DNA from 3 places in the Leuconostoc aquikimchii genome. Region 3 is predicted to be linked to each of the others. Evidence: predicted binding sites of a transcription regulator. Region 3 holds the regulator's gene; each other region holds the start of a gene.
The links. The regulator LexA, encoded in region 3, represses DNA repair genes until DNA is damaged. The targets are predictions, from matches to a motif close to CNAACANNTGTTNG.

Region 1 (7,744 bases), 280 kb from region 3:
GGGACTGATATTTTCAAGATTGTTAACAAATCGGGAAACAACGGTTGATGAATGGACTGATGCGGTTAATGCTGTCACATCAGCAGATGTTGCAAAAATGGCACGTGAAGTCGTGATACAAAGTCGCTTTACTTTAATGCCTGAGGTGCAAGAATGATAGAAAAAAAATACACACGACTGAAAGAAAATGTCTTAACAGAAACCTTAGCCAATGGTTTGAAAGTTATCATGATCCCCAAAAAAGTGTATCATAAAACATTCGCGGTGATAACAACACCTTTTGGATCACTAGATCAAAGTTTCCAAATAAACAATGATAAGATGATTGATATTCCAGCTGGTACGGCTCATTTTTTGGAACATAAGTTATTTGAGAAGGAAAATAGTGATGCATTTACACGTTTTGGTGAACTTGGTGCCGATGCTAATGCTTTCACAAATGCGTATCAAACAAGTTATTTGTTTTCAACAACCAAAAATTTAAATTTGGCATTAAATCACTTATTAGATTTCGTACAAACGCCCTATTTTAGTGAAAAAACAATTGCTAAAGAGCAAGGTATTATTGGGCAAGAAATCCAAATGTATGACGATGATCCAAATTGGACGGTCTATATGGGATTGATGCAGCTTATGTATCCTGATGCGCCCTTGTCAGAAGATATTGCAGGCACGAAACAATCTATTTTGAAAATCACACCAGCGTTACTGTACGATATTCATCGTGCCTTTTATCAACCCAATCACTTAACGTTACAAATTGTTGGGAATTTTGATCCTAAAGAGATGCTGCAAGTTATTCGTGATAATCAAGCAACAAAAATGATTGAAAAAGTGAATGTGAAGCGCATTGAAGCGCCTATTAGCGTTCCTAAAAAAAAGCAAGAGATTAAAAAATTTGATGTTTCGCGTCCTAAAGTAGCCTTTGGTTTGCGATTGCCAGCAAGTGACATATCAGGCAAGCAGGCAACTAAATTAATGTTAGCCGCTGATATTTTATCTGATATAATGTTTGGAGAGCAGACAGATTGGTATCAAAACCTGTATAATAAAGGTATCATTGATACTGAATTTGACACGTCGTTTGATTTATTACGGCATTATCAATTTGTGACATTCTTTTCAGAAACAACTGAATACGACATATTGACGACGGCGATTGAAACGCAGTTGAGTCAATATCAGGAAATTCTTGCTGGTAAAGAAAATGATTTTGAATCTTTACGTCGTGCAACATTAGGTGAAGGCATTCAACGTTTGAATTCTTTAGAAAGTATTGCTTTACGTGGCGATGACGTACTTTTTGGTACCAATTTATTTGATAAAATTATGTTATTACAAGATTTAACATATAATGATATACTAGAAACCGCTGAAAAAATATATGTGAACGCGAAATTACAACGGTTTGTTCTGCAGAAATGACATTGGAAAAACTATGAGCGAAACTTTAACAAATCAAATAGGTGAGCAGTTAAAAGCTGCACGCCTCAAGAAAAACTTAACATTGGATGAGGTGCAAGCCGCAACTAAAATTCAAGTGCGATATCTTGAGGCCATGGAAAATAATAATCTAGGTATTTTACCAGGTGATTTTTATGTGCGTGCGTTTATTCGGCAATATGCACTTGCTGTTGACTTGAACCCTGAAGATTTATTAGGGAAAACGGGGCTGGCTTCGATTTCTCGAAGTAAGGATTTGAATCGCGCACATCGTGATAATGATGGCGTTGTACGTGCTGGTATTGATACAACACGATCAACTAAGTCACAATTATCGAATATGTTGCCAAATATTTGGCTAGGTATTTTAATTGTTTTGGTGTTAGTTGGTATTTGGTTTGTATTAACACATTTAAATAGTGGCAGTCAACAATCAAATGACGGCGGGAATGTATCCGTTTCAACTTCTACTGTACCTAGCAGTTCATCTGAATCACGTGCAACATCGTCTTCAAAAAAAGAAAAGACAAAAAAGTCTGTTAACCCTAAAATTGAATTAGGAACACCCGAACAAAATATTGCACGCCAGACAACCGTTTATAATTTAACAAAACAAAACAACCGACAGCATACAATCAAAATTAATGCACAAAATGCTGGAACCAACGTGCAAGTCACAGCGGGTGGCGCTGTCTTATTAAATGAAATGGTGACAGCTGATAAGACACTCACTGTTCCTGAAGGAACAGATGTTGTCAATGTGCAATTTACAAATGTAGCCAATGCGGTCATGACGTTTGATGGTCAAAGAATCACTGTTATTGACAGCGCAACGCCGTTTTGGAATGTATTGATAAATTTAAATAACTAAGAGGAAATTATGAATCTACCTAATAAATTAACTGTCTTTCGTATTATTTTAATTCCAGTTTTTATTTTCGTGTTGACAATTCCTTATGACTGGGGCACCGTGACTACCATGAATGTCGTGGTTCCGGTGAATTGGATAGTGGCTGCGATTGTTTTTGCTGTGGCCTCTTTGACAGACTTTTTAGATGGCAAAATTGCTCGTAGCCGACATTTAGTCACTAATTTTGGTAAGTTCGCGGACCCATTGGCAGATAAATTATTAGTAATTACTGCATTGATATTTTTAACAAGTTTTCATGTCGTGCCCGCGTGGATGACGGCAGTTATTGTGATTCGAGAATTAGCCATAACAGGATTAAGAACATTGATTGTTGAGAATAACGGTCAAGTTTTGGCTGCTCAGATGCCTGGAAAAATTAAAACATTTTCACAAATGTTTGCTATTTTTTTCTTGTATATTAAAAATTTACCATTCGTATACTTTGGTTTGCCAGTGGGAGACATATTGTTATGGATAGCAGTTATTTTTACAATATATTCTGGTATTGATTACTTTTGGCAAAATCGTTATGTCTTTTCGGATGGGATGTGAAGCGCAATAAGCGCTTTTTTCGTATCATAAATATAGAAGCGAACGTTGTCGAACAATTGTTCGTTTAATGCTTGCTTTTGACTACAAAAACAGGTAAACTAATGTGGTAAGATAAAAGGAGTTAGCCAAAAATATGGTTACAAAAAAAACGACTAAAAAAGATGATAAAGAGGCGCAATCTAAGGGCCGCAAATCAGCGCTAGATGAGGCGTTGAAGAAAATTGAAAAAAATTTTGGAAAAGGTTCGATTATGTTTTTGGGTGAGAATACGTTAACCCAGATCGAAACTTATCCATCCGGATCCGTTAAGTTAGATGTTGCACTTGGTGTTGGTGGCTATCCAAAGGGTCGAATTATTGAAGTTTACGGCCCAGAGTCATCTGGTAAGACAACTATTGCACTACATGCTGTTGCAGAAGTGCAAAAAGCAGGTGGTACAGCAGCCTATATTGATGCTGAAAATGCGTTGGATGTTAAATATGCTGAAGCATTAGGTGTTAAAAAAGATGAACTGTTGCTATCTCAACCTGATACAGGCGAACAAGGGTTAGAAATTGCCGATGCCCTAGTACAATCGGGGGCTGTAGATATCATCGTGATAGATTCAGTTGCAGCATTGGTACCACGTGCAGAAATCGAAGGCGAGATGGGTGATGCTCATGTGGGATTGCAAGCACGATTGATGAGTCAAGCGTTACGTAAATTGGCTGGCACTTTAAACCGTACCGGAACAATCGCCATTTTCATTAATCAAATTCGTGAAAAAATTGGTGTGATGTTTGGTAATCCTGAAACAACACCAGGTGGTCGTGCATTGAAATTTTATTCGACGATTCGGTTAGAAGTCCGTCGTTCAACCCAAATTAAAGATGGAACCGAAGTCACTGGAAACTTAACTAAGGTCAAAGTAGTTAAGAATAAAGTAGCGCCACCATTTAAGGTAGCTGAAGTAGATATTATGTATGGTAAAGGTATCTCTCAAACAGGAGAAATTCTTGATTTGGGTGCGGAGCAGGAAATTATTCGAAAAGCCGGCGCCTTCTATTATTATAATGATATTAAAGTTGGCCAAGGCCGTGAAAAAGCTAAGGAATTTTTGGATTTGCCTGAAAATGCAGAAATGCGTCAAGAAATCTATGCCAAAGTGCGAGATGCATTTGGCATAGGTGATGGCGAGTCACTTGTTGACCAGTCAACAGAAGAGGTTGTTTCAACAACAGATGACTCTGAAGCGTTGAATTTAGTTGCAGATGATGATTTAACAGACGAACCTATTGTATAAATAATGTAAAGAAAAAACGAAAACGCTAGGGCGTTTTCGTTTTTTTTGTTACAATGCAAGTAAATAAACATTTGGAGAGGAATGCACTTTAAGCTAATTGAGTGTATTAATATCATGACAAAAATTTTAGTAGTGGATGACGAACCAGCAATTTCAACCTTGTTGAAATACAATTTAGAGCAAAATGGTTATCAAGTTACAATAGCGGCGGATGGACAATCAGCTTATGAACTTATTGGAGAACAAACTTTTGATGCTATCTTGCTTGATTTGATGTTACCGGTGATGGATGGCATGACCGTGTTAAAAAATTTACGTCAAGATAAAATAAGTACACCAGTATTGTTGGTTACAGCTAAAGGTGACGAGTTTGATCGCGTGTTTGGATTAGAACTAGGTGCGGATGATTACATTACTAAGCCCTTTAGCCCACGAGAAGTGCTTGCGCGGCTAAAAGCAGTATTACGACGATCTCAAAATGATCAGACAAGTCCCGATAAACCAGATGTCGTTGAAATACAAGATATTATTATTGATGATAATAAAAAAGTTGTCACTAAATCTGGTAAGAATTTAACTCTGACACCACGAGAATATGAGTTATTACTCTATTTTTCTCAAAGAATCGGACGGGTTATTGATCGTGAAACGATTTTAACGGCCGTATGGGGATATGAGTATGTTGGCGAAAGTCGCATGGTAGACATGCATATTAGTAATTTACGAGAAAAGGTGGAAAATAATCCGAAGTCACCACAAATATTAAAGACAGTGCGTGGCTTTGGATATACAATGGTTAATTAGCAATGTAAAGATTGATTTACATTGCTTTACACAACGATGACAATTTTAGGGTGCTTTCTTTGACACAAGGTGCGTAATATATGATTTGTAAACAAGGAGAGGCTGCCAAGAGCCGCTACTACAAACCGAGTTTACATTACATATGCTTCCACGTGAAGCTTAAACAAAGGGAGAAGTATCCATGAACAAGACAATTGTTGGAATCGCCGGTGGCGTGATTGTTATCGCAGCAGGCGTAGCTTTTTATGCCAGCTCGCATGCAGATAAAAGTCAATCTAATACGGCGTCATCTACAACAAAATTAAGTGGTAAAGTATTATCACTTGGCTCAACAGCCTTGCAACCATTGGCAGAGCAAGTTGGGACATCGTTTCAAGAAAAAAATCCTGGCGTGACAATCACTGTTCAAGGTGGCGGATCTGGTGCAGGTTTGAGTCAAGTAGCTAGTGGCTCTGCTCAAATTGGTAATTCTGACGTGTTCGCTGAAGAAAAAGAAGGCGTTGATGCTTCCAAATTGAAAGATCATCAAGTAGCTGTTGTTGGTATTGCGCCAGTAGTTAATTCTGATGTGCAAGTTTCAAATATTTCTAAAACACAGTTACGAGATATCTTCACAGGTAAAATTACTAACTGGAAAGAAGTTGGTGGTAAGGATGAAAAAATCGTTATCATTAACCGAGCAACAGGATCAGGTACGCGAGCAGTATTTGAAAAGAATGTGTTAGATGGTCAAAATGCTGTGCAATCAACTGAACAAGACTCAAATGGTACTGTTCAAAAAATAGTATCTACGACACCAGGTTCAATTTCTTATTTGGCCTTTGCCTATTTGGATGCCTCAGGTATCAAGGCATTAAATATCGATAAAGTAACGCCAGATAAGAAAAACGTTGAAGATAACACATGGCCAATTTGGGCATACGAGCATATGTACACTAAGGGTGATGAATCTGAAGCAACAAAGGCATTCTTAAAGTACTTTGCTACAAAAGAAGTACAAAAGACAATCGTGCCAAAGCTTGGTTATATTGGTTTGACTGATATGAAGGTCACACGAGATGCAACAGGTAAAGTAGAAAATAAATAACATAGTTAGCATATATTAGAGTCCGCGAAAGCGGTCTTTTTTTGTTATGATAGTTGTAGTGGGGTAACAATATGAAAAAAACAATGCTTAAATTTTTGTCCTTTTTAGTACCTAATTTTATAGTTATTATGATGTTTGGCAATGTATTATCTTTTAATCTTCGACAGTGGTTAATTGCACTGTTTTTGATGTTGATTGCAGCAGTGATTAGTGTATTTGTTATAAGATTATGGGGAACGAGACAGCAAACTGAATTACAAGTCATGCAAAATCGGATGCTAGCTACCGTTCAAGGTCAAGAGCCACGAGGGGTACTAACAGAACCATCTTCGCCACATTATGAGTTGATTAATCAATTTAATACACTACAAAATTATATTAAGCAGGCACGACAAACAGCACAACGGGATGTGACAAACTATCAATCGCTACTGGCTAGCCTCCCAGTTGGTGTGATCAATGTCAATCGGCGACACATAATTGATGTTTTTAATGCGACTGCTGCCGATTTATTAGGCATGCAACAACCTGAAACGCCAATTGCTGAAAGTTTAGTCATTCGACAGTTCACACTATCAGAATTGATCACGCAAACTTTTAACACACAGCGTAACCAACAATCTATTCTAAATTTACAGATAAATGGTGAGGTGAAACAATATGAGGTAAGCACGCTTTATCATCAGGCTGATTTAAAGCACGCTGAGGTCATGATTATTTTGTATGATTTAACTTCTGTTTTGCAGGTTGAACGTATGCAATCTGATTTTTTGGCCAATGCTTCTCATGAGCTTAAAACGCCGCTCACTGCCATTACGGGATTTGTCGAAACCTTACAAGGACCCGCGGGTGAAGATCCTGTGACACGCCAGCAATTTTTACAGATCGTTGCTGAAGAAGCTGGGCGACTATCATCGCTTGTTAGTGATATTTTGTCACTATCACGTGTGCAACAAAAAAATGAAGCAGTGAACACAAAATTGACGATTAAAAGCTTAGTAGATGAACAATGGCAACATGTTATGACAATGGGTGCAACTAAAAATATTACTTTCCATAATGATGTGTCACAAAATTTTGTTGTTCATGGCTTGAAAAATGATTTGGAGACAATCATACAGAATTTAATTATCAACGCTGTGAAATATAATAAGCAGGATGGGGATGTGACTGTTACAGTATATAAAGATCATCAGCATTGGCAAATTAATGTGAAAGATTCAGGCATTGGTATTCCTAAAAATCAACAATCACGAATTTTTGAACGTTTTTATCGTGGTGACGAGTCACGACAACGAACAATTGCTAGTGGGACTGGTCTTGGATTGGCCATTGTTAATGAGATTGTTAGTAAACATAATGGTGAGGTGAAAGTAAATTCACAGGTAGGTGTGGGCACGACTATTAGTGTAACTTTGCCCCTGTAAATGATTTCTTTACACAATCTTTACAAAGCACCGTTAATACATTTACATCGCTTTAAGATAATAGAATAGTAGTAGTTTAATCTTGGGAGGCATTATCATGTCGAAATCACATCGCGGCACGATCGTCATAACGATTGTGGCCGTTGGTATTGCAGCAGCACTTGGAACTGCTTATGCAACACGAGACAAAAAAACTTCAGGAACGTCAATTACGGCTGTTGGTTCAACAGCTCTACAAC
Region 2 (7,744 bases), 150 kb from region 3:
AAAATAATACTCAAAAAATTAATGACGCTTATAATATTATTAAACGTCTGCACCTTAATAAGACTAAATCCCTATTTGATCATATATTAACGCATGATAAGATTAATTAATCCTATCATGCGTTAAGTAATATTAGTATGAACTGTTAGCTTTGTTTCATGCCGAATTTTTTTAGCTATTTCAGGTATTTTTAAACGATAACTGTCATCTAATTGCGCTATTTGCTGCGTATGAGTGGCTTGACCGAGTTTATAGTACTCGAAAAATATATTAACTTTTTTAGAATAGATTTGATTAATAATTCGAACTGCATAAATCGTGTTGGTTTGCTTTTTAAATAGTTGCTGAATATCTGATACAATATCATCAATTTGTGTCATGATTTTTCAACCACCGTTCGTATGTTTTGAAACGCAATATATTTTTGATTGATATAGACACCGTTATCCGAAAATCCCATAACGACACCAGAGACGTTTGGCACCATATGCCCTTCTAAATCTTTTATATTTTGTTGCACAGTAACTTTTTTATAGTTTTCTGCAGCCGAGCGTAACATATTTTGTACCTCGCTCAATGGGATACGAGGTAATTTTTTTGTTACGGTTATACGCTGGTTATCATCTTTTTTAAGTGATGACGTGTGATCAGACAAAAAGAAGCCCTGCCACTTCATCTTGCCCCGTTCACGGTAATCATTTTTAAAATAATTATTAACGATGCGGCTGAAGTCCCTATTATTAGTCATAAGTATTCCCACCATTATGTCCGCCAACAAGTCCGGCGCGATTAATTGCCGTGCCACCTTTTTCCTTTGACATGGCTCGCATGATTGACATAGTACCAAAACGTTGTCTCAGGTCATCAACAACTTGATCTATTTTTTTATCTTGTACGACCCGTTCTGGTTGCTGAAATAAGTCCATTTGAAGGCCAAAATCTGCGATTATATCGCCGAAATCAATACCAATATGACGGATGACTTCACCATGCCAATGTTTTTCAAATAATTTTACCATAACCGTCATGAGAATTTTTGTATTATTAGTCGGTTCAATACGTTGCTGTTTTTTGACGCCATGTGCGCCCTGTTTTTTACTCTCATCAAACGAATAACCAATAAAAAGACTGACTAAGCAAACATTCTTATTATGAGCACGAATACGTGTGGCAACCTGATCTGTCATTTCGCGCACAACAATTTCGATTTCTTCTTTTTTGTAATAGTCTCGTGGTAAAACTTGTGAGTTACTATAAGATTTACTTTGTGTAGTTATTACGTCAGCCAAATTGGATCGATCAACGCCCCATGACAGCGCATAAAGTTGTTCGCCCATTAAACCCATTTTGTCACGAAATGAATAAGGATCTTGATGTGCCAAATCATACATCGAATGAATACCCATCTTTTCTAATTTATTGGCCGTTTTGGATCCAATACTCCAGACATCATGTAATTTTGTTATTGGCCATAATTTGTCTGGCACATCTTCATAATGCCAAATACCAGTTAAATTTTTCGCGTGTTTCGCTTCAATATCTAAGGCAAGTTTAGCTAATACTGGTGAATCACCAATACCTACCGTGAGATAAATACCAGTTTCTGAGCGTACCTGCTTTTGTATTTTTAATGCCACTTTTTCTGGTGTGTTACCAAAAAACGCCCAAGTATCTGTCATATCCAAAATAGATTCATCTATCGAATAAGGTAATAACATGTTGTCCGCTGTGTATTGACGATAGATATTATTAATGCGTAAATTCTCAGCAATGTACAGATTCATACGTGGCGGTACTTTTATCAAACCTGGCACATTAGGCACATCACGTTGTCGTGTCACGTTACTAATACCCAACCTTTTCTTAGCTAAGGGAGACGCGGCTAGTACAAGGCCACCATTAGTATTTTCTTGTTCTGACATGACTACCAGCAAAGACTGCAACGGGTTCATGCCAAGTTCAACACTTTCCACACTAGCGTAAAAACTCTTCGAATCAATTAAAAAAATGACACGACGTTTTTCTTCACTATAATCATATTCAGTTATTTTTGATTTAGTCATTGATATGCCTCAAAGTATTGTGTATTTGTATACTTAATTATACGAACAAACGTTCTATTTAGCAAGTCGTTGCACTCTAATTGATACAAAATTAAAAAAACGATATATCTATCAAAATAATAGATACGTCGTTTTTAACTTATAAATAATGTTATATTAGATCACTGTGACAAAAATCCAGCGCATACTGTTTTATACTTTAAACAACGTTGGTTGTACACGTTTCAAAACTTCAAGAATAACCGTTGGTGTTAACGATAAAATAATAATGATTATCCAATGTCCTAATGAAACTGCTGTTAGTCCAAACAAGACTTGTGTAACAGGCAGTAATGATACTACCAATGTGATAGCTGCTGCCAATATAGCCATATTTATTAATCCTGGATTGGCGTTGTATTTAATCGAAAATAACGATTTTTCTGAACGAATATTAAAAACATGAATAATAGACGTCATTGACAAGACAATAAATGCTAGTGTTTGCCCTACTTGTTCATTGGCTGCTAAACCACCCAAGACCACATTTTGACCAATCCAAATAGCTATTAATGTCACAATTGCAAATAGCGTAGCATTGATAGCTATTTGTCGCCCAAGTCCTTGTGCAAATAAGTTAGTTTTTTTAGGCATTGGTGGTTCATTCATGACATTTGTTAGTATCGGCTCACGGCTCAAAGCAAATCCTGGTAAACCATCAGACACTAAATTAATAAACAATAAATGTACCGGCAACAGTGGCGATCCCCATCCTAGGAGCATTGCAATTAAAATCACTATTATTTCTGATATATTCGCACTCAATAAGAAGTTAATAGTTTTTCGGATTTTGATATATACGCCACGTCCTTCTGAAATAGCGTCAACAATCGTTGCAAAATTATCATCTGTGAGAATAATATCCGATGCGTCACGCGCAACATCCGTACCTGTCTCACCCATAGAAATACCAACATTGGCTGCTTTTAATGCAGGTGCATCATTAACACCATCACCAGTCATGGCAATAGTGGCATCTTGTCGCTGCCATGATTTGATAATTCTAATTTTATCAGTTGGTGTGACACGCGCATAAACAGTATATGCTTTAATATTTTCATCAAGTTCTTGATCAGATAACTTGGCCAATTCTGAACCCGTAATTGTTTGATCACCCTCATGTAAAATACCTATTTCAGAAGCAATCGCACTGGCTGTTTCAACATGATCACCCGTGATCATAATTGTTTTAACCCCGGCGAGACGCGCTTTTTCAACAGCTAAAGCTGATTCTGGTCGTGGTGGATCAATAATACCAACCAACCCCACTAGGGTTAAGTTTTGCTCATAAAATGCCTGGGTTGGATTTTCTGGCATCACATCAAATGTTTGTTTAGCAATCGTTAAGACACGTAAAGCTTCACGACCAAAGGTCGTATTAATTTTTTCGGCCTGTGCCACATTACCCTGTTTCAACATAGGTAACAAAACATCAAATGCCCCCTTCGTAATAGCAATATAGCCACCTTCAGGACGTTTGTGAACTGTTGTCATTCGCTTCTTTGTTGAGTTAAACGGTATCTGGTCTACAAGTGGATATTTATCCAGTAACATATCACGTGGTGTATCCTCTGCGATAGCACGCACTAAGGCTACTTCAGTTGGCAAACCATCATATATAGTTTGCCCATCACTTTTTTTAATTGACACATTTGTCGAAATAGCTGCTAGTGACAAAACTTCTATGGCTTGTGCATCTAAAGGTTCATTTGTTTCACTCAAATGATTTTGTTCATTTTGCCACACTTTACGAACAGTCATTTTATTTTGTGTTAATGTCCCAGTTTTATCAGACGCAATAACATTTGTCGTTCCCAATATTTCAACAGCCGGTAACCGTCGAATAATTGCGTGTTTTTGTGCGATTCTTTGCACACCCAAAGCTAATGTCATTGTCACAATAACAGCTAACGTTTCAGGGACAACCGCAACGGCTAATGATATGGCAGTTAAGAAAATGTGTTGTAAATCCATTCCTTGAACGATACCAAGCACTAAAACAACCAATGCCGCACCAATAGCAACCCAAGAAATATTTTTGCCCAATTGAATCAACCGTCGTTGTAGTGGCGTTAATGGTGTCCCATTTTCAGCATTAAGGAGACCAGCAATTGTCCCCATCTCTGTTTGCATGCCGACGGCCGTGACAATAGCCTTACCATGACCGTTGACAATTGTCGTACCACGATATACCATCGTCACACGTTCACCTAAACTCACCTCAGCATCAGCACCAAAGGTTGCATTAGCATCCTTTTCAACAGGTAGACTTTCCCCTGTTAATGCAGATTCTTCTGCCTGCAATTCAACCGCTTCAATCAAACGGGCATCAGCTACGATTGCGCTACCATTATCAATGATTAACACATCGCCTAAAACAACATCATCTGCGTCAATAAGATCTGTCTCACCGTTTCGTAAAACTTTAACCTGTGTCCGATTTAAATTATGTAAAGCTGCCAGCGAATTTTCAGCTTTTCCTTCTTGAAAAATAGAAAGAAATGAATTAATGACAACAATGCCAATAATTAGCAAGCTTTCAAAATAGTGCCCTGTACCTTCTATGTATGTCGCCACAAATGAAATAACCGCAGCAATCAATAATATAATCGTTGCAACGTCTTTTAAACTAATTAGGATTTTGTGCCACAATGGTTCCTTCTTTTTTGTAACAAACACGTTACTGCCAGACGTTTCGCGGCTAGCACGCACCTGTTCCTCACTTAATCCTTCTTGTACATCAATGCCCTGTGATGCGATTGTTTCTTTAATACCTTTGCGGTATGCTGTCATTTAAAATTCTCCTTAAATTTCAATAATTTAGATGCAGCTACAAAATTAACGTGTTCAAAATGATGATATGCGCACAGAAAAAATATTATCAACATTTTTTTGCTGTTAATCTCAGCAACGACATCTTTAAATGATAAAAAAATGAAAAAACAGATTAATTATGGGGGTTATTTAATTAATCTGTTATATATATTGTAACATAATTAACGCAATCTATCTTTTATACCCATAAAAAAACCCTATAAATTTGAATAAAAACGCCAAATTTACAGAGTTACTTCATTTATTCGTATTCGTGCAAATTAATTTCAAGTTAAAATTTGTTAAAAAAATTGTCGATTTCTTGATACTCGATTTCAGATAAATCAACTGTCAAAGCTGCAACGTTGCTAGCTACCTGGCTAGGCGTCCTAGCACCCGGAATAACAACACTTATTTCAGGATTTTTGATATACCATGCTAAGATTATTTGTGCTATTGTTGCTTCGTGATTTTTGGCAATAATCGCCACCTCTGCCAATGCTGACATAATGATTTTGAATTGTTCACTTGTAACGTTTTTAAACTTGTGGCTATCATTAATTGTATATTTTCCTGTCAATAAACCAGATGCCAATGGAAAATAAGGGACGAATTTGATATGTTTTTCTTTTAAGTAGGGCCATAAAACACGCTCTGCCTGACGCGCAATGAGATTATAGTGATCTTCAACATAATCAACTTGCCCATTTTTATTAGCTTCTTTTACCTGCTCTACGCTAAAATTAGAAACGCCAATCGCACGGATTTTACCTGCTTGTTTTAATTCATTTAAAGCCGCCACTGCCTTATCTTTTGGTGTCTTATCATCCGGAAAATGAATATAAAAAATATCAATATAATCTGTTTGCAATCTAATTAAAGCGTCTGCCACTGCCTTTTTTAAAAAGACGGGATCATTATTTGGCACTAAATTGTTGTCTGGATCTTGCGCTGCTTTTGTCGCTATTTTGATATTTTCTCTCGGGTAATGCTTGATGACTTCTCCGATGATTTCTTCAGAACGACCTAACCCATACATATACGCCGTATCAAGCATACTAATACCAGAATCAAGCGCCTCTTTAATAACATCGTAGCCATCTTGATCATTTAAATTATCAAATAAATTATGACCGCCAACTTTGTTGGTACCAATACCTAATTTAGCTGCCTTATCGTCAATTGTCGTTCCATTACTTTGATTAATTAGCATGATATCCTCCTAGTTAGTCCCTACAATTGCCATTATATAACAAAGTGACATTTTGAGTTGGTAATTTGCTCATAATATTGTTATTATTTCGCTATGTGAATTCGTGATCTATCGTTCACACTATTTTAATTTTTCATATGACCGATTTGATCACATATGCTTAAAGTTTCCAGCAAACTCGTTGTCACATCTGCACCAATGTTACCAGATTTGGCGCCAGAACGATGTTGTGCTTGCTCTAATGTATCGGTAGTCAATACACCAAAAACAATCGGGACGTTGGTCTTTAGACTCACATTGCTAATACCATTTGTTGCAGCATGAATAACTAAATCATAATGTGATGTTTCCCCTTTAATAACTGCCCCTAATGTTATAATGCCATCAAATTGACTTGTCTGTCCAATTTTTTTCGCAATCAGTGGAATTTCAAAAGCACCTGGTACCCAAAACACACTCACATTTTCTTTTTGTACACCGTGCATTTGTAATGTTTCTTGCGCTCCTCGTAATAATTGTTCTGTAATGAGCGCGTTAAATCGACTGATAATAATTGCAATGCGCCGATCACTATGGTTTGTTAAATTTCCTGTATAAATCATTCGTAAACCTTTCCTTATAACATATGGTCGAATTTTGTTTTTTTAGTTATCATATATGCTTTATTGATATCATTTATTCCAGTTATGAGTGGCACATGTGCTGCAACTTCAATGCCATAGTCGTGTAATTTTTGTATTTTTTCCGGATTATTTGTTAACAACCGAATTTTTAGTAAGCCAGCAGCTTTCAAAACTGCTGCTGCAGTTGCGTATTTTCGTTCATCAGGTTGATGATTAAGATAAATATTTGCATCATATGTGTCATAAGCGTTTTCTTGTAACACATAACTACGTAATTTTTCATGTAAACCAATACCGCGTCCTTCTTGACGTAGATACAATAACGCGCCACCTTGTTGGCCAATCATTTGCAGTGATTGCTGTAATTGTGCACCGCAGTCACAACGTTGTGAACTAAATAGATCACCTGTTGCACATGCTGAATGTAATCTCACTAACGGTACATCAGCCACAGTGCGACGACTTCTAATTAATAAATCTGGCTCAACTTGTCCTACATTATATTCTGTGAGGTCAAAATCACCGTCGTTTGTAGGTAAGTGAACTGTTACACCCGCCTTAACAAGCTGGGCTTCTTCGTGGCGGCGATAAGTTACAATGTCTGCTATAGATAATTGGAGTAAGTGATTTTTATTGGCTAATTCGGTCAGTGCTGGTTCAAGTGCCATGTGCCCATCTTGATCTAGAATTTCAATAATAAAAGCGACCGGCGGTACCCCAGCAATTTGTGCAAGCGCTACCGCACCTTCAGTATGACCTTGCCTTGTTAAGACATCATCATCTTCAGCTACAAGCGGAAAGATATGTCCCGGCGTTTCAAAATTAAGCGATGTTGTGCTTAAATTAGCCAGTTGTTTAATTGTATTTGCTCTTTCATATGCAGAAACACCAGTTTTACTGTCTACATGATCAACACTAACAGTAAATTTTGTCCTAAATTTTTCAGAATTGTTACTTGTCATCTGTGATAAAGATAACGATTTAGCACGTTC
Region 3 (7,744 bases):
AAAAATAATCGTATAATTTATTTTTTGTTTAGTATTCAAATAAGGTGTCCAGTATGCTGAACGTCGAGATAACAAGTAACACACACCAATTAAGTAACTCAATAACAAAAAAGGCACAATAATGAGCAAACCAATTGCTGTCATAATACCACTAATTATACTCAATAAAAATGGACTGAAAAATATCAATGTTATCGTTTGCTGTGGCAAACCAGTGTCTCGCAGTCGCCGAACGAGCATAGACACATTTGGTAAAAATATGAATAGACTAAATATTGAAGACAGCTGGCTTAAAAGCGACCAGTCGTTAAAAATCGACCCAACAACAAAAAGTAGCAACGCAAAAATCAAGTTGTTAATAACCTGAACCAACCAATAGTCTAAGCGATAGGCCCCGCCACGAAAATCAAATGTTTCTCGCCAATATCTCAAATACCTTTGCATGGCAATTATCCCTCAAATAAAAAACTCGACTCATCGTCAAGTTTTTATAGTAATTTAGTATAATAACATGTTTTACACTTAAATTGTCAACAATTCTTTTTCTTTCTCGTTTGCAATAGCATCAATTGCTTTGATATTTTCATCAGTCAACTTTTGCACATCATCCTCTGCATTTCGTACATCGTCTTCAGGCAATTCTTTGTCTTTTTTAACTGTATCCATGGCATCACGTCGCACGTTACGAATAGAGACTTTAGCTTTTTCAGCTTCAGCCTTCACTTGCTTAGCCAAATCTTTACGCCCTTCTTCAGTCATTTGCGGGATTGCCAAACGCACAATATTCCCATCAGAAGCTGGATTCAGCCCTAAGTCAGACATGTTAATCGCACGCACAATTTCTTCTAAAACTGACTTATCAAACGGCGTAATCAATAATAGGCGCGCCTCAGGTACAGAGATAGAAGCAACCTGCTTTAATGGTGTCATTGAACCATAATATTCAACTTCAAGACGGTCTAAAATATGCGGGTTAGCACGTCCCGTGCGAATACTCCCTAATTCACGCTTTAAAGCATCTTGTGCACCTTGCATACGTGTCTTAGCATCTGTTAAATTAAAAGCCATTATTTTCCTCCAGTAACTGTTGTACCAATATTTTCACCTAATACCACACGTTTCAGATTACCTGGTGTGTTTAAGTTAAATACGACAAGTGGCATGTTATTATCCATTGATAGTGAACTAGCGGTTGAATCCATCACTTTCAATCCCTTTTGCAAAATATCTAAATGAGTCAGTTCAGTGAATTTGACAGCATTCGCATTTTTATTAGGATCTGAATCGTAGATCCCATCAACACCATTTTTACCCATTAAAATAGCATCAGCATTAATTTCATTTGCTCTTAATGCCGCTGTTGTATCTGTTGAAAAGTAAGGCGAGCCTGTACCGGCCGCAAAAATAACAATACGCCCCTTTTCAAGATGCCTAATGGCACGACCACGAATATAAGGCTCAGCAATTTGTTGCATTGTGATAGCGGTTTGAACACGTGTATCAACACCAGCACGTTCCAAAGCATCTTGTAATACCAACGCATTCATTGTTGTGCCAAGCATACCAGTATAATCCGCACGTGAGCGTTCCATACCAACTTTTGATGCTGGTTCACCACGCCATAAATTGCCACCACCAACAACAATTGCGATTTGTGTTCCTAAGTCATGCACTTCTTTTAAATCTAGTGCAATTTCAGAAACTGTCTCAAGATCAATCCCTTGACCTTTTTTTCCAGCCAATGCTTCACCAGAAAGTTTCATCAAAACACGATTATATTTCATACCAGTCATGATTTACCTCATTTTCTATACTATTTAAATTATACCAAAAATATGCCACAAAAAAAGTGCGTCATGATTATATAACGCACTTTTAACATTTATTAACCTAGTTGCTTAGCAACTTCTTCGGCCAAATCAGTCACTTTCTTTTCAATGCCGTCACCAACTTGGAAACGTACAAATGATTTTACAGAACCATTTTGTGACGCAATAAATTGCGCAACAGTTTGGTCACTATTTTTAACAAAAGCTTGATCTAACAATGAAATTTCAGCCAAGAACTTTTTAATACGTCCTTCTACCATCTTTTCTTTGATATTGTCAGGCTTTCCAGCCAAATCTTCAGATGCAAGTTGAACAGCTTTTTCTCGAGCGACAACTTCAGCTGGTACTTCGTCGTCTGATACATATTGTGGTGCAATCGCTGCAACATGCATTGCAATATCTTTAGCTGCTGCTTCTGAGGCACCTTCAACAACGACTAGTGAAGAAATTGAACCAGCTAAATGCGAATAGGCACCAAAGTTTTCAGAGTCTGACTTTTCAATAACAGCAAATCGGCGCAAAGTAATTTTTTCACCAGTAATTTGTGTTGTTCCAATAATTTTATCATTCAAAGTTTGGCCAGATGCTACTTCCAAAGCTAATGCTGCTTCAACGTTTTCAGGCGCAAATGCAACAATTGTGTTGGCAACAGCTTTTAGCAAATCATTAAATTCAGCATTGCCAGCAACGAAATCAGTTTCAGAATTCAATTCGATAATAGCTGCTTTGTTTCCGTCAACGGCAACATAAGTCATACCTTCAGCAGCAACACGGTCGCCCTTTTTAGCAGCCTTGGCCATGCCTTTTTCACGAAGCAAGTCAATTGCTTTTTCCATATCACCATCGGCTTCAACCAAAGCCTTCTTTGCATCCATCATACCAACAGATGTCTTATCACGTAATTCTTTTACTTGTGCAGCAGAAATTGCCATTATATTGCTCCTCTAAAAATATTTATGTTTTTATTATAACATGTTTTTTATACGTTTCGGACAAATAAAAATGCCAGTCCGCATCCCAAATAGGTCCGCAGGAACGGCATTTGTCATTCAAATATTAATTATTGCCTTCTTCAACGATATTGGCAATTTCTTCAATTGATTCTGTGTTTTCATCACCAGCTACGAAAGCATCTTCAGGCGCTGAATCTTGCCCTTGACGACCTTCAATAATAGCATCAGCCATCTTAGCAGTAATCAAACGAACTGCACGAATCGCATCATCATTGGCAGGAATCTTAACGTCAATAACTTCAGGGTTAGCATTTGTATCAATCATAGCCACAACGGGAATGTTCAACATATTTGCTTCCTTAACAGCGATTTCTTCTTTCTTAGGATCAACAACAAACAATACATCTGGTAAACCAGGCATATCCTTGATACCACCCAAGAACTTATCTAACTTTTCACGTTGCTTGTTTAACAAAACAACTTCTTTTTTAGGTAATTGTTCGAAAGTGCCATCTTCGGCCATTACTTCCAAATCCTTCAAACGTTGGATACGTGTCTTAATTGTATTCCAGTTAGTCAATGTACCACCCAACCAACGATGGTTGATGAAGTATTGACCAGCACGTGTTGCTTCTTCAGCAATAGCATCTGAAGCTTGTTTCTTTGTACCAACAAACAAGAAATTTGCATCGTCAGTTGAGGCATTACGAACAAAGTTATAAGCTTCGTCAACAAGTTTAACTGTCTTTTGCAAATCGATGATATGGATACCATTACGTTCTGTAAAGATATACTCATCCATCTTTGGGTCCCAACGACGTGTTTGGTGACCGAAGTGTACTCCTGCTTCGAGGAGTTCTTTCATTGAAATAACTGCCATGTTTTGTTCTCCTAGGTTTTTCCGCCGACAAATTCGACATTCACACTGACATTTCTGCACCTATGTGAACTCGTTTGTCGTGTGTATTTGTTACTAATTGCAACAGCTATTATTATACGAGATATTAATTCACATTGCAAGTCATTAAGCCCAAATTTCAGCATTGACATGATGTGCCATTAAAAATTTTTCTTTATTGCCTCGTGTCAATTTTTTGAAAGCTGCCTCTGCCTTTAAAGCCTCACTTTTGGTATTAAAATGAGCCTCGTAAATTAATTGCAGAGGATGTCTTGATTTGACACGTGTGAATTTCGCACCTTTACGCAACTGATGCGTCTTAAAACGACGCTGTACATCATCGGTAAAACCACCATAAAAATAACCATCAGCCGTATACAAGACATAAAAGTAATAAGATTTCATCATGTCCATGGCTGACCGTATAAAATATTTTGTACCTGCTTAGTATACTCATTTGTTTGTTTATATGCCACAATTGGCGGCATAATACGAACACCGCCCAAACGGCCGGCTTTTATCGCCTCAATAAGTACCATATTTGCTTCTCGATCTGCTTTACCATAAACAAATTGTACGCGCTTAATCATTAATTTTCGTGCTGCAAAAGCTGAAAAAATATCAGCTAATCTTTCTGGCCGATGAACCATATAAAATTTACCATTATTTTTAAGTAATTTGTTTGCAACCTGTGCTAAACCAGGTAAGTCTATGGTTAATTCGTGACGTGCTAATTCGTAGTGTTCATCTTGATTTGTTTTTGTTGTATCACGCAATGGAAAATAAGGTGGGTTGGCTAGTACTGTCTCTACTGAACCGGGTTGAATATCATCAAAAATAGCTTTCATATCGGCTTGCAAGACACTGATTCGATTTTGTAAACCATTCATGGCAATACTTCGTTCAGCCATTTCAGCTAACGCTGGCTGAATTTCTACTAACTTAATAGTCCCAGTCACTTTAGGTGCATAAAATAAACCAACAGCCCCTGTGCCAGCACCAAGATCTACAGTCAATCCTCGCCCCTTGCCCTTGACATCAGCAAAATTAGCTAACAAAATCGCATCTAATGAATAGGAGAACATGTCTGGATTTTGAATAATCTGAATATTTTGTGAAGGCAAGCCATCGATACGCTCACCTTCCTTAAGAATTGGTTCAATCATTGTTTTTTTCTCGCTTTATCGTGTAAAATAGTTAGGGTAGTTTATGAGGTGACTAATAATGAAATTTTATGATTTTCTACGTGGCATAGCTGTCAGTCTGATGTGGACAGTTAATGGCCGCGTCAAGTATATGAATCGGGATCGCATACCCGTTGAAGATAACTATGTTTTGGTCGGCCCACATCGTACGTGGTGGGATCCCGTTTGGTATGCAATTGCTGCCTACCCAAAACATTTTATTTTTATGGCTAAAATTGAGCTTTTTAAATTTCCGCCACTTGCATGGCTTGTTAAGTCTGCTGGTGCTTTTCCTGTTGATCGCGAAAATGTCGGTCCAAGTGTTATCAAAATACCAGTTCAAGAGTTAAAACACGGTAACCGATCGCTCATCATGTTTCCTTCTGGTTCCAGACACAGTGACGACTTAAAAGCTGGCTCTTTGTTAATCGCAAAGATGTCTGGGAAAGCAATTGTTCCTGCTGTGTATCAAGGACCAGTCTCATTTAGCCAGTTGTTTAAGCGTAACAATACAATCATCAATTTCGGCGAACCGATTGTGATTTCGCGTAAAGACCGACTAAATAAGGAAAATATTGCCAAATATACGCAGATGATTCAAGACGCTTTTGATCAATTAGATCAAGAAGTAGATCCTAACTGGATTTATATCGATCCTAAACGTGAAAAAAAATAAGCCTAATGGCTTATTTTTTTTGCGCTTGTTCGCTTTGTTGCTTCATTTGAGCCATCATTTGATTTAATTTCTTTTGTGATGGTTTTTGACCCATTGACATCATCATTGACTTCATCATTTCTTCTGAAATTGGTGGGTTCTTTGCTAAGTAACTCTTCATTGAGTTACGTGCTAAGAAGAATCCAGCCGCTAATCCGATAATTAAAGCCAAAACTGCAATCAAGATAACGAGTCCGATATTTAAAGTCATAGTCTTCCCCTTAATAAATTTCTAAGATTAATTATAGCATAAAGCACAAGGTAATGACGTCACAATTTATCAAAATACTAACTCACGACTTGCAACCGTATTATCCACAGACTTTTTCTGAATCTAGGCGCAAGTTTAAAGAATTAATAAATATTTTTAGTAGATAACTTATTAAAATATAAAAAACGAACAAATGTTTGATTTATCGTTTGCTTTTCGTTATAATTAATACATATTAAATCGAGTAGTATTAAGGAATGAGATCCAAAATGACAAGTCAAATTCAAGAAAGCAAACAGCTTCAGGTGCTAAGGTTTATCCATGACGCACAAATAACAAATGGCTATCCACCTACAGTGCGTGAAGTTGGTGAAGCTGTCGGATTATCCTCTTCTTCAACAATTCATGGTCATATTGAACGGTTAGTTAAAAAAGGGTACCTTTTAAAAGATGCCTCAAAACCTCGTGCACGTGCCATCGAAGTCACTGATTCTGGTTTAGAAGCTTTGGGTGTGTCCATTACTCCTGGTCGTATCCCCGTGTTAGGACTTGTTACTGCCGGTACGCCTATCTTGGCCGTTGAAGAAGAAGCCACTGAATTTTTCCCGATTCCTGACAATTTGATGCAATTTGATGGTGACATGTTTATGCTAAATGTTCGCGGAAATTCTATGGTCAATATCGGTATCTTAGATGGCGATAAAGTCATCGTTCGTAAACAAGATAATGCTGATAACGGCGACGTCGTAGTGGCTATGAATGATGACAACGAAGCAACCGTTAAACGCTTTTTCCGAGAAGCAGATCATTTCCGTTTGCAGCCTGAAAATGATGCTATGGCGCCAATCATTCTTAAAAGCGTTTCTATTTTGGGTAAAGTCATCGGCCTCTACCGTGATGCAATTTATTAACAGCAAAAAAGCGTTTGGAAATTTCCAAACGCTTTTTTGCTGTTAACTTATATCTGCCACTTGGCAGGATTTTGTTGCCAATTTTGCAGTGTTGCTACTTGTGACGTGTTCAAATCACCACGTTTGATAGCTGCAGCTATCAATTGAGAATAAGTTGTCAATGATTTAAAAGTCAATTTTGCATTGGTAAAATTAATCAATCCTTCAGGTAATTCATACGAAAAAATTGATACAACGCCTACAACGTCTGCACCCTCTTTACGTATCGCTTCAACAGCACCTAATACTGAGCCACCCGTTGAGATCAAGTCATCAATTAACACAACTTTTTTACCAGCAACCGCTACACCTTCTGTTTGACGACCAGCGCCATGATCTTTTGGTTTAGAGCGTACATAGATCATCGGCTTATTCATTTTCTCTGAAACCCATGCAGCATGTGGTATACCAGCCGTTGCAACACCACCAATAATTTCAACATCACCATATGATTCTTGAATTAATGCGACTAAACCTTTATAAATATTTTGACGCACTTTTGGATAGCCAATAGTCATGCGATTATCCGTATAAATAGGACTTTTAATACCCGATGCCCACGTAAACGGTGACTCTGGTGAAAATTTCACTGCACCAATGGCTAATAAATCATTTGCCACTTGCTCTGCATAATTTAACATTTAATTACTCCATTCTGATATCACCTGTTGATATGCTGCCACAGGATTTTTGGCTTTGGTAATTGATCGGCCGACAACTAAGCCAGTAGCACCAAAGTCCCGTGCTTTTGCAGGTGTTGTAATCCGCGCTTGATCATCAGCTGAATCACCTGTCAATCGAATTCCCGGTGTCACACGTAGAAATGAATCACTTGTTTTTTGTTGGATGAGATTTGCTTCCAGTGGGGCACTAATTGTACCATCAACTCCTGATTGATAGGCTAATTGCGCTAAATGAATGACGCTATCCGTCATGCTTGCTGTCGTCTGTTGTGTTGCCTGCATATCAGATTCTGAAAAAGAGGTTAACTGCGTGACCGCCAA

Region 1: recA (recombinase RecA) is a predicted target of LexA. The motif match lies at 2,955-2,968, and genes of this name have one in related genera.
Region 2: AB3K24_RS04870 (Y-family DNA polymerase) is a predicted target of LexA. The motif match lies at 2,106-2,119, and genes of this name have one in related genera.

The regions. Positions count from the first base shown of each region.
Region 1 is NZ_JBFPER010000001.1:1,405,644-1,413,387, reverse strand. Features, by position in the region: gene yfmF (EF-P 5-aminopentanol modification-associated protein YfmF) at 1-157, shown strand, start outside; gene yfmH (EF-P 5-aminopentanol modification-associated protein YfmH) at 154-1,425, shown strand; gene AB3K24_RS06940 (helix-turn-helix domain-containing protein) at 1,439-2,314, shown strand; gene pgsA (CDP-diacylglycerol--glycerol-3-phosphate 3-phosphatidyltransferase) at 2,324-2,905, shown strand; gene recA (recombinase RecA) at 3,039-4,187, shown strand; gene AB3K24_RS06925 (response regulator transcription factor) at 4,302-4,991, shown strand; gene AB3K24_RS06920 (phosphate ABC transporter substrate-binding protein) at 5,173-6,078, shown strand; gene AB3K24_RS06915 (sensor histidine kinase) at 6,150-7,505, shown strand; gene AB3K24_RS06910 (phosphate ABC transporter substrate-binding protein PstS family protein) at 7,603-7,744, shown strand, end outside.
Region 2 is NZ_JBFPER010000001.1:977,878-985,621, reverse strand. Features, by position in the region: gene AB3K24_RS04885 (Rgg family transcriptional regulator) at 1-110, shown strand, start outside; gene AB3K24_RS04880 (hypothetical protein) at 123-380, opposite strand; gene AB3K24_RS04875 (hypothetical protein) at 377-748, opposite strand; gene AB3K24_RS04870 (Y-family DNA polymerase) at 741-2,063, opposite strand; gene AB3K24_RS04865 (cation-translocating P-type ATPase) at 2,256-4,895, opposite strand; gene AB3K24_RS04860 (aldo/keto reductase) at 5,209-6,129, opposite strand; gene ribH (6,7-dimethyl-8-ribityllumazine synthase) at 6,255-6,731, opposite strand; gene ribB (3,4-dihydroxy-2-butanone-4-phosphate synthase) at 6,746-7,744, opposite strand, start outside.
Region 3 is NZ_JBFPER010000001.1:1,124,226-1,131,969, forward strand. Features, by position in the region: gene AB3K24_RS05530 (DUF805 domain-containing protein) at 1-444, opposite strand, end outside; gene frr (ribosome recycling factor) at 523-1,068, opposite strand; gene pyrH (UMP kinase) at 1,068-1,793, opposite strand; gene tsf (translation elongation factor Ts) at 1,886-2,761, opposite strand; gene rpsB (30S ribosomal protein S2) at 2,886-3,662, opposite strand; gene AB3K24_RS05555 (GIY-YIG nuclease family protein) at 3,807-4,085, opposite strand; gene AB3K24_RS05560 (tRNA1(Val) (adenine(37)-N6)-methyltransferase) at 4,085-4,846, opposite strand; gene AB3K24_RS05565 (lysophospholipid acyltransferase family protein) at 4,905-5,540, shown strand; gene AB3K24_RS05570 (YneF family protein) at 5,551-5,790, opposite strand; gene lexA (transcriptional repressor LexA) at 6,060-6,701, shown strand; gene pyrE (orotate phosphoribosyltransferase) at 6,749-7,381, opposite strand; gene pyrF (orotidine-5'-phosphate decarboxylase) at 7,382-7,744, opposite strand, start outside.